Linked DNA regions of Bdellovibrio bacteriovorus. Each later gene encodes a partner of the first gene's protein in a complex. Links are inferred from orthologs where the notes say so. Each region holds a gene or a part of one and is shown in the gene's direction. Other genes may lie near its edges.

Region 1 (7,743 bases):
CACGCCTGAAGCTCATCGCACCTTGGTGTTAGGGCCCTCGGGAATCGCCGTGATTGCCGCTCCCTTTGCCAATGTAAAAACATGGGTTGCGGATGTCGTCACTCACACCTTTTTGCAACGGGACCAGACAGCGTCGGTGAAAGATATGAAAGGCGAAACAGCGTGGGACTTTGCCTTGAGGGTGTACGGGATAAAGAAAAACCCCGTGATTTCTCACGGGGTTCATCAGGATTTGAAAAAAACGATTCGTGTATCTGTTATTCAGTGATTCGTTGAACGATCGCCGAACCTACTCTGCTTTTCGTAAGAAGTTCAGTGCGGTAAGACTGAGCTTCTTTTTGAGTCGCAAACTGACCCACGCTGACGCGGTAGTATTGTTTGCCTTTGATATTAGCAGGTACGTAGAACGCGCTGTAACCTTTGCCTTTAAGATCTGAAGCCAATTTTTGAGCTTCGGCTTCGTCTGTGTAAGAAGCTACTTGCACCGTGAATTTTCCAACAGTGTATTGCGCTACATCTTTTGGAAGTGAAGAAGGAAGACGCTCTTCTTTAGTCACTGTTGCGGCTTTTTCCGTCGCGTCGTGAGTTGTTGGAGCTTTTCCAGAAGCGATGTTTTTAGCCGCTGAAGAAGGCTCTTCCGTTTTAGTTACTGGAGAATGCTTGTCACCTTTAGGATTTGCAGGCTTCGCTGTTTCAGCTTTTGGTTCTGTCTGAGTTTTTGTTTCAGCAACTTCGCCGTGAGCATCGTGACCGACAGTTTTTTCATCGTGAGAAGCGCCGTGGCCTTCTTCACCATGAGGAGCCGCTGGAACTGGAGCCACTTCGTCAGCCACGAATTCTTCTGCAAGCTTTGCGATCTCTTCATCCGTCATCTGCCCAGATTTAGTTTCGCCATGACCGTTGTTAACAGACGCTACTTCACGTTCGCCGTGAGCATTGTTTTTTTGCGGTTCAAGAGCCGCCAATTGATGTTGGTTGTCACTGTACTTTTTGCCAACGAATGTTCCTACAGAGAAGAACAACAATGAAACAAAAAATACTATCGAAAGCTTCACAACCGCGTCTGTTTTAGAACTCATTTTTTCAATCCTCATGTTTAAACTCACTTGAGTTAATATGCTCTGATTTTTACAAAGCATCTCTAAAGTTTAAGGCCCTTCCTTTGGCCCTTCAATCATGTTAGCTTTAAGTCTCGGAACTGGTCAATAATCAGAAGAAATGTTCAAAGGGAAAACCGTGGAAAATGGCGCAAAATCAATGGATTGGAAGCAGGTCTTAAGTACAGCAATCAAGGCTGTCAGCTTGGGGCGCGAAGTGCTTCTCAATTATTTCGGTAACTTAGAACATATCGAAGAGAAGTTCCAAGCCGGTCTAGTCAGTGAAGCCGACAAAGAATCAGAAAGAGTCATCGCAGAGCATCTTAAGAAAAATTTTCCGACAATTGAGTTCTTGGGCGAAGAAAGCTTCGCCGCGAAAAGCGCGCCCGGGGCGAAGGTCGAGGTGAAGCCTGCCGGACCGGAAGGCCGTTGGATTGTCGATCCGTTGGATGGCACAACAAACTACATTCATCGCTTTCCGATTTTTTGCATCAGTCTTGCCTTGGAGATGGATGGAAAAATTCAACTCGCGGTGATTGATGTTCCCATGCTGAATGAAACCTACACGGCGATTCGCGGCCAGGGTGCTTTTGTTAATGGCCGAAGACTTCGCATTTCTAAGAATCAGGAATTTAAGAAAGCTTTGCTTGCGACTGGCTTTGTTGCTGAACACGAACATGTCATCGCAGAGCAGTTGAAAATCTTTGATGAGATTGTTCGCAAATGCCGTGGCGTTCGTCGCCCCGGTGCTGCGGCTTACGATCTCACTCAAGTGGCTCGGGGAGTTTTTGACGGCTATTGGGAGCGAAATATCCAGCCTTGGGATGCGGCTGCGGGCATCTTGTTAGTGGAAGAAGCTGGCGGCATTATTCAGACGTATAAAGGGGATGAATACAATCCTTATAAGAACTCGATCGTTGCAGGCAACCCCGCGATCGTAAAAGAAATTCAAAACATCTGCCAAAAGCACCTGCAATCACATACACATTGATCAACTAGGTAGCGCAATTCATTTTGCGCATAATAAAAAGCTTACTATGCCCATTTAAGTTTTGAAGATTCTCAATTATAAAGGGCCATCAAAGCGAGGACATAGTATGAAAACTTTTGTAACTTTCATTCTCATTGCGCTGACAAGCTCTCAAGTTTTTGCTGCGGACGCTTGCAAACGTAAAGTGGCTAAAGCAGCCGTTCAGCAAGCCCAACTGGATCGTGAAGAGTCTGAGATTCAACCCCCTGAATTGCATTTACTTTCTTCGGAGTTTCAAGGGAACAGATTGATTTCCGTTTACGAAGCCGATCTTTTGCACTGCACGCCGGGCGATTTAGATGCCTGTGGAAGTCTGACTTATGAAGTCGTGACGGCAGAAACAAATTCAACATGTCAGGTTCTAAGAATCTACATGACAGGCGAAGAATAAATTTTCAGATTTTTTTTAAAATGGAGGCGGCGACTTGTCTTCCCGTCTCCATGGCTCCATGAACAGTTCCTTGAGAGGATTTTTTCGCAAAGGCCTCACCGGCAAGCCAAATTTTTCCTTGAATGGGTTCTGTAATACGGTGACGAGATTTTTTTCTTTCAACACCGGTGTAGCTGTAGGCTCCTAAGCTGAACGGGTCGCGGCTCCAATTGTAGGTGTAATAGGTTTCTAGATTTTCAATCAAATAGTTTTGAGATTTCCGTGTCATCTTTGAAAGAGTAGAAAGAGCTTTAAAGGCTCGCTCTTGCGATGTCCAAGTTGCCATCTCCCAAGCTTTTGGGCCGCCTTGCCAGGCAATGAGGATATTGTTGTGAATAGGCTTCTTTGTCCACCAGGTTGGAAAGTAGTGATCGGGACCTGCTCGCATAAAGACGACCGGTTCCTTTGACAGTTTCTCCCAAAACCGCTCTTTGAATTCAAAAATAATTCTTTGTACATGACCCATGTGGTAACCCTGCAAGGCCTCTGTAATTTCCGTCAGGGCCGGCGCAAACTCGATGCGCGATAGGGGCTGATTGTTTTGCAAAACCGCTAAAGGAACCGTGACCACCACATGTCTCGCTTGGAATCGAACGCCCTGTTTTTCTTTTGTATTCGTGGTGACGATGACGTGCTTTTGCGACCATTCTATTTTTTTGACGATATGCTGAAGATGAACTAGGGCATTTATTTTTTGACCAAGCATGTTTTCAAAATAGCTCGCGTATCTTTGCAAAGGCCGAAAGGCACCGTCACCACCGATTTCGCCTTCGTCCTCTTGCTCTGCAAGGGCTAAAGACTTTTCTCCAATGAGCTCAATATCGGCTCCTTGGAATCCTTCAACATAGGCGATGAAAGATTGGCGATATTCATCGGGAACATTCTTAAGCGTCTTTAAAAAATCCGCAACGCTGCGATCATTCTTTGGATTGGCATTCAGTTTGTTGATGATCTTTCCGAACTCTTTGTCGAAATTTTTTAATGGGATCATCGAGCGGCCTTTTAAGAATAAATGCTTTTCTGGTGCCGTGACGAATGAGCCATTCTGCTCTTGGATAAGGTCGTTGAGAATAGGATGTACCCCATGCAGAAACTCAGCACCCAGTTCAATGGGTTCTATGTCGTGAGGTAAAGAATAAATGCGACCGCCCACACGATCACGGGCCTCTAGAACACAGACTTTTTTGCCAGCGCCTGAAAGGTGACGAGCACAGGTCAAACCTGCGGCGCCGGCACCGACAATGATGACGTCATAGATCTTACTTGCGGCCATATTGAGATTTTAAAATATGCGAAGAAGGGGAACAGTTGAATTAACGAGGAAGTGTTGACTCTCAAGAAAGGCGACAACGGATCGCTGTCGCCTGAAATATCATATTACTTTTGAAGGCGAAGGCGGTAAGAGCCAAAGCTTCTGATTTCTTTTTGGTAGTAACCATTTGAAGCGCGAACTTCGACAGTGGCACGTACAATCACTTCGAAGTCTTGAGGGTTTTCAGCTGTTTTATTCACGCTTAAAGATTGTGTTTGCGCACTCAAATTTTCAACGTCAGCTAAATTAAGAACTGAAACCACCTGATAGTTTTTATCAACGACCAAGGCTTCGTAATTTGAATACGTCAACTCAACCGCGACATTGTTATCCGCAATATAGTTTTCACGAGAAGGATTCGCGTCCATCACCCAGCGAGAGTCTTCACAGCGAACAACTGAAACTTTTAAAGATGCATCGAGGTCTTTTTGTGAGTTTGTAGCATTGATCAACTCAACCTGAATAGCCTTGCTACCTAAAGAGCCGTTGGTTTTCTGATTGCCTTGGCAGCGTACGATAGAACCATCAAATGTTTTGTAAATTTGCGCCGTTTCGGCAGAAGCCAGTTGAGTTCCCAATAAAGCGGCAAGAGTAATGAAAAGTGTTTTCACGAAAGCTCCTTGTGAGGAGGTAGTGATAGCAAAACCTCTAGTCAAAATAAAGGGAAGTTCGGAGGGCTTTGAAAGGTTTTTACGGACGTCTAAGACATAGTCTTTTGGGAGCCAGAAATACCGGTAATTTGAATGGAGTTTGATGCATTTGTTAGATGAAGGAGGCGCTTTTTGAAGCCGCCTCCTACGGGTGGCTCCCTCTAGTGCGAGAGCTTGTTTTTCATTTTATCAATGCCTTGATTTACCTTATCCGCGCCTTCGCGGTATCTCTCTTCCATGGACGACATAAGGTCGTTCACTTGTTTAGAGGCTTCTTCTTTCGTTAAACCCATTTTTTGTTGAACTAGACCACTCAGCGCTTCAGAGTTGCCTTTAGTTCTTTGGATCTCGTCGTCTGTGAGCTCGCCCCATTTTTTGCGAATTTCGCCAGAAATCTCTTTGATTTTTCCTTGGAAAATGTCCTTATTCATAACGACCTCCTGGTTGAGTTTTCTTTAAACAGGAGACCGTGGCTCAGCCAAACAGTCAAATCTTCGCGCCAAAACTTTGACTACTGTCAGAGAATTTCTTCTCGGTAACATTTTCCTGGGCGGCAAAATTTGCCTTAGATCAAATATGTTGGTTGCGATCTCCTAGACCTCGACCATGGTTGCGTTGGCATCCGAGTTGCTTTGTTTTCTGTCAGGACCACTCTGTGGTCTTTCATCATGGAGGATGAATGGCTGAAGAAAAAGCGGCAGCAGCGGAAATGTCAGCTCCGAGCGGGGGATCTGGACAAAAGCCTATTCTACTTATTGCCCTAGCGGTTATCAATATGTTGGTGGTCGCTGGCGTGGGTTTTATGCTTTATCAAGGTAAGAAAAAAGAAGCAGCAGAACCTAAGATTGAACAAGTCATTAAAGGTGAAGCCGAAGCACAACATAAAGAAGCCACGGAAGAAAAAGAAATCGTGGGGAAGGTTGTGCCTTTAGAAACATTCATCGTCAATTTAGCAGGATCAAAAGGCCGTAAGGTCGCGAAAGTAAACATGGAACTTGAGGTCAAAGGTGACCACGTTCTTGATGAAATCGAAAAGCGCAAGGCGCAGATCCGCGACATCATTATTATCATTCTTTCTTCAAAGACTTATGAAGACGTTGCAAGTCGTGAAGGTAAAGACGGATTAAGAAACGAAATTAAAGACACGATCAACTCTTTCCTAGTGCAAGGAAAGATTTCAAACGTGTTCTTCACTGAATTTATCTACAACTAAGGCAGGACTATGAATCAGGTTCTTTCACAAAGTGAAGTGGATGCTCTGTTAGCCGCGGTCTCTGACGGAGATGTCGCGTCGTCGGATACGTCCAAGCCGGAAGCGCAGAATGTCGGTAAAGTGGATGAGCGTAAGATTGTTTCTTACGATCTTACCAGCCAAGACCGTATTATTCGTGGTCGTCTTCCTCAGTTGGAAGTTATTTACGAAAAATTCATGCGTGCTTTCCGCGTTTCTTTGTCTTCAGCACTTCGTAAAATCGCCTCCATCACTTTAACTTCCACTGAGTTTTTAAAATTCGGTGAGTTTATTAATACGCTTCCAATGCCGACATGCATGAGCGTTCTACGTTTTGGTAACTTGCGCGGTTCGGCTTTGTTCGTGATTGAAAGTAAATTGGCTTACGCTTTGGTCGACAGTTTCTTCGGTGGTGCGGATCGTCCGTACACGAAAATTGACGGTAAAGATTTTACGCCGATTGAACTTTCGATCGTGCAAAAAGTCGTAGGTCTTGCAATCAACGATCTTGAAGCCGCGTGGGCATCTATTGAAAAAATCGGTTGTTCTTTTGTTCGTACGGAAGTGAATCCACAGTTCGTAGGTATCGTGCCTCCGACAGACGTGGTTATCGCTTCGACATTCGACGTCGAACTTGAAAATGCGACAGGGACGATCTCTATCGTAATTCCTTACGCGACCATCGAACCGATCAAACAAAAGCTCTCAACAGGCTTCCAGGTTGAATCAGATCAAACAGATAAAAAGCTTTGGACTTCGATCATTCAAGAACAGCTTCTTGAAACGGATATGGAAATCAAAGTGAACCTGGGTGAAACAGAAATCAAACTTCGCGACATGATGAACTTGAAAGTCGGCGACGTGATTCCATTGGATCAGGACGCTTCGGGAGAGTTCGACGTGACGGTCGAAGGTGTAAAAAAGTTTAAAGGTTATTACGGAATCCATCACGGAACTGTGGCAGTCCAAGTGACTCGACCGGTGACAAAGTAGTAGGGGGATAAAATGAGTGACGATACATTGGACAACTTAGCAGATCAGTTGGTGGCGGAAGCAGCCGGTATGGCAGATGGCGGAGCGAAAAAAACTTCTGCAGCTCCAACAGGCCAAAGCGATCGCAACTTGAACTTGATCTTAGACATTCCATTGAAAGTTTCTGTGGAATTGGGTCGTACAAAGATGCCGGTGAGTGAGCTTTTGAATCTGACTCAAGGTAGCGTTATCGAATTGAATAAATTGGCGGGTGAGCCGATGGAAGTTTACGTGAACGACAAGTTGATCGCACGCGGTGAAGCCGTGGTCGTCAACGAAAAGTTCGGTGTGCGTTTGACGGATATCATTTCTCCAGCTGAGCGCGTGGAACAACTTAAATAAGGTAGAGGTTTTAGATGCGTTTGTTGCTTTCTTTACTTTTTGTATTTTCAGTTTCTGCTCAAGCGGCAGATTCAGCAGCCACGTCTTCTGAACAAACAGAAATTTCTGCTCCGGCGGAAGCTGGTGTCGTGGCGCATGAAGATGGAAAAATCGACAATCGTAAAGAATCCGAGATTCCATTGAACTTGGATAAAAATAAGAAAGCAGCATCGGAAGGCGGCGGTTTCTTCCGCATCCTTTTCACTCTTTCTATCTTGGGCTTGGTCGGAACAGGCGCTTTTATTTTCCTTCGTAAATACTCTGTTCCTAAAGCTAAGAAACACCAAACTCAGATCAAAGTTTTGCAACAGCATTTCCTAGGTCCTAAGAAAAGCCTGGCGATTGTGCGTGTAGCCGGTGAGTCGATCTTGATCGGTGTGACAGATCATAACATCTCTATGATCAAATCTTTGTCCTTGCTTGACGAAGAAGTGCCTGAAGAAACTCCGCAAAGTTTCGGTAAGGTTCTGGGTTCAAAAGCTTCTTTCGATGAAGATTCTCAGGAAGAAGCTTCAGCTCCTCGTAAAAAAGCAGCAGCTTCTATTGAAACGGACGATGAGTTTGCGATCAGCGGCATCAA
Region 2 (2,696 bases), on another replicon or contig:
TTCCGCATCGACACGAACGCCGACTTCCATAGAAGTTCTTGAAGTGTAATTCACACTCGCCTTCAGATTCACCACCCAGCCTTTATAGACTGGAGCTACGAAATCCAAACGATCAATACTCGCAGTTACAACTTCTTTATTAGAATGTCTTTGCGCTGCAATTGCGGCGGCGATATCGATCCAGGACATGATCGTTCCACCAAAGATAGTCCCTAAAGAATTCGTATGAGAGGGTAAAACCAATTGAGTCATGATGACTTGAGAAGCGGAAACAGGCTTGGCGTTTTTCAAAGTTGAGTTCCCTTCAGAAAAAAACAAAGCGCAGGATAGCTTAGACCAAAGTCACCGCCGCCTGCGCTCTTAGAAATCCTAATCAATTAAGATTAGATTCCACCCATACCGATGTCAGAATTACCACCACGGTTCAATCCGCCACCTGGAAGAGTTGTAGTACCACCCGCAACTGTCGCAGATCCTGCTGGGATCGTTTGAGTCGCGTTGTTATTGAATGCAGTCGCTGCAGCTGCACTTTGGTTGTTGTTTTCAGCGCGAACTTCGCTCTCAACAAAACCAAGGTGAGGTAAGCACCATACGATCAACTGTGCACGAGACTTAACATTCATTTTTTTATAAATGTTTGTGAGGTGAAATTTTACTGTTTTTTCAGTAACAAAAAGCTGATTCGCAACTTCCTTGTTGGACAAGCCCTTTGAAACAAGTTCAGCAACTTCTGCCTCTCTGTTTGAAAGACCTTTTTGAATGAGGACATCTCTGAGCATCCTTGCTCCCTCCCGCTAAATTGTTTTTAAATCCGTCTAAACCTTGTACGCCACCCAGGACTCATGTCCAAAAAGTAGCACGACCACCTGTAATAAAGTCTGACAACAATTTTTAGAATTCGCAATAGGTTTGGACTCTAGTTTTAAAAAACTAGACCGATATGTATGGTGATTTTACAGGGTTTCACCTTTTCAGGAGATATTATGTTTCCCACAAATACGAAGTTTTTGGTCGTCGATGACTTCGCAACTATGCGAAAAATCATTAAAAAAGTGCTAAACGAGCTAGGTTACACAAACGTCGAGGAAGCCGACGACGGTAAAACAGCCTTACCAATGATCCAGGCTGCAAATGATGCAGGACAGCCTTACGGCTTTATCATCTCGGACTGGAATATGCCAGGAATGCAAGGTATCGACCTTTTGAAGGCTTGCAAAGCCGATCCTCGCTTTAAGTCTACTCCTTTCATGCTTGTAACAGCAGAGTCTGAACAAAAGCACATCCTTGAAGCTGCGAAAGCCGGCGTATCTGATTACGTTGTGAAACCTTTCAATTCGGCGACGCTTAAAGGAAAAATGGAGCGCGTTTGGGCGAAACACAATCCTTCTTCACAAGCTAAAGCTTCTTAAGAGCTGGAGTTATAAATGTCAGCTGCACCAAAAGTGGAAACACTCAATCCCCTTTTCGACAAACGTCTTATCAATGCGTTCGTCGACGGGGTTATTAAAACTTTAAAAACCATGGCGCAAACAGATGCATCTCCAGGCAAGCCCTTCATCGAACCTCAGTTCGTTTTGAAAGGTGAAATCGCAGGGATGGTCGGCATGGTGGCTCCTCCTCTTAAAGGAACTCTTCTGATCTCTTACGGCAAAGACAGTATCTTCCATATTTTGGAAAACATGCTGGGCGAAAAGTACACGACGATTAATGGCGAAGTGTCTGATGCTGTCGGCGAAATGACGAACATGATCTATGGATCTGCTAAAACGACATTGAACCAATTGGGTTACAATTTCGAAATGGCAATTCCAACAGTGATCTCAGGTGACTTTAAAATCAGCCACGCTGATAAAGGCGCTACCCTGGTTATTCCTTTTAATCTTACCAACGGCTCTACTTTCTATGTGGAGATAACGGTTCAATAATGAAACCCAATTCAGGTTCTACTGTTGATGTTCTCATCGGGAGTCCCCGGGACTCCTTCTGGGAAACAGTCAAAGTAGTCCTGAAAGGGTATTATCCCTACCAGCTCAAACACTTTCGCAGTGTTGATGAAGCTTTAGAAACCACCTCTGACACTTTCACTCCGGTCTTAGCGCTTATCGATGGTCAAGATGGCACTGCAAAAACCAATGAATGGGTGCAGTCCACAAAAATGAATTATCCCGACAGTCATGTGATTGTTCTGCACTCTTCAGCCGCTCCTCTTGATTTTAACGTCGTGAAAAAAAATGGCGCGGATGAAATCATGCACATCAATTTTGACCGAGAGTTTATTTCCGACGTTATTCTGCAGCTGGCACCGATTGAAATGGAAGGCGATAATATTCCTATTACCTCGTTAATGCCCGTGGATTTGCGCGATATGGAAGCGCAGGTCACCATCAACTTTGATGTCTATGTTCACCTCCCCGCCAATCATCGCTCCGTGTGTATGCGAAAAGCGGGAGACGTGGTTGACGAAAAACATCTGGATAAGTTCAAAGCCTTAAAACAACAGATGTACATTAAGAAGACGCAGATGAAAGCCTTCTTTGAGTACGCTCGCACGGTGATGAGCTTGCGCAACATTCCGTTGCCAGTCTCGATGACTGAAAAATTTCATCGCTCGAAAAAAGCCATTTACGAAATCATGGCGCAATTTCTTAATGGAGCTGCCACAGATTACTCTGAAGGTAAGATGATCTTGGAAAGAT

The links. The genes of interacting proteins can lie anywhere in the genome.
Region 2: the proteins of fliM (region 1) and AZI87_RS12765 are in contact, whole or in part, in a crystal structure (PDB 1F4V), measured with the Escherichia coli proteins. The link is inferred for Bdellovibrio bacteriovorus from one-to-one orthologs.

Annotation. Positions count from the first base shown.
Region 1 is NZ_LUKD01000001.1:865,739-873,481, reverse strand. What follows is about bases 4,888-7,742. They hold fliM (flagellar motor switch protein FliM), read left to right. Parts: upstream 4,888-5,741; coding sequence 5,742-6,743; downstream 6,744-7,742. Other genes in these bases: AZI87_RS04055 (FliO/MopB family protein), read left to right, coding at 7,139-7,742; AZI87_RS04070 (flagellar basal body-associated FliL family protein), read left to right, coding at 5,199-5,732; AZI87_RS04075 (CsbD family protein), read right to left, coding at 4,888-4,950. Also shown: AZI87_RS04105 (pectin acetylesterase-family hydrolase), read left to right, coding at 1-268; AZI87_RS04100 (SPOR domain-containing protein), read right to left, coding at 258-1,079; AZI87_RS04095 (inositol monophosphatase family protein), read left to right, coding at 1,219-2,088; AZI87_RS04090 (hypothetical protein), read left to right, coding at 2,195-2,518; AZI87_RS04085 (flavin monoamine oxidase family protein), read right to left, coding at 2,523-3,830; AZI87_RS04080 (hypothetical protein), read right to left, coding at 3,935-4,480; more of AZI87_RS04075, read right to left, coding at 4,681-4,887; more of AZI87_RS04055, read left to right, coding at 7,743-7,743. UniProt on the Escherichia coli protein: FliM is one of three proteins (FliG, FliN, FliM) that forms the rotor-mounted switch complex (C ring), located at the base of the basal body.
Region 2 is NZ_LUKD01000005.1:442,795-445,490, forward strand. It holds AZI87_RS12765 (response regulator), read left to right. Parts: upstream 1-983; coding sequence 984-1,409; downstream 1,410-2,696. Other genes in the region: AZI87_RS12755 (acyl-CoA thioesterase), read right to left, coding at 1-252; AZI87_RS12760 (helix-turn-helix domain-containing protein), read right to left, coding at 384-779; AZI87_RS12770 (chemotaxis protein CheX), read left to right, coding at 1,425-1,925; AZI87_RS12775 (HD-GYP domain-containing protein), read left to right, coding at 1,925-2,696. UniProt on the Escherichia coli protein: Involved in the transmission of sensory signals from the chemoreceptors to the flagellar motors.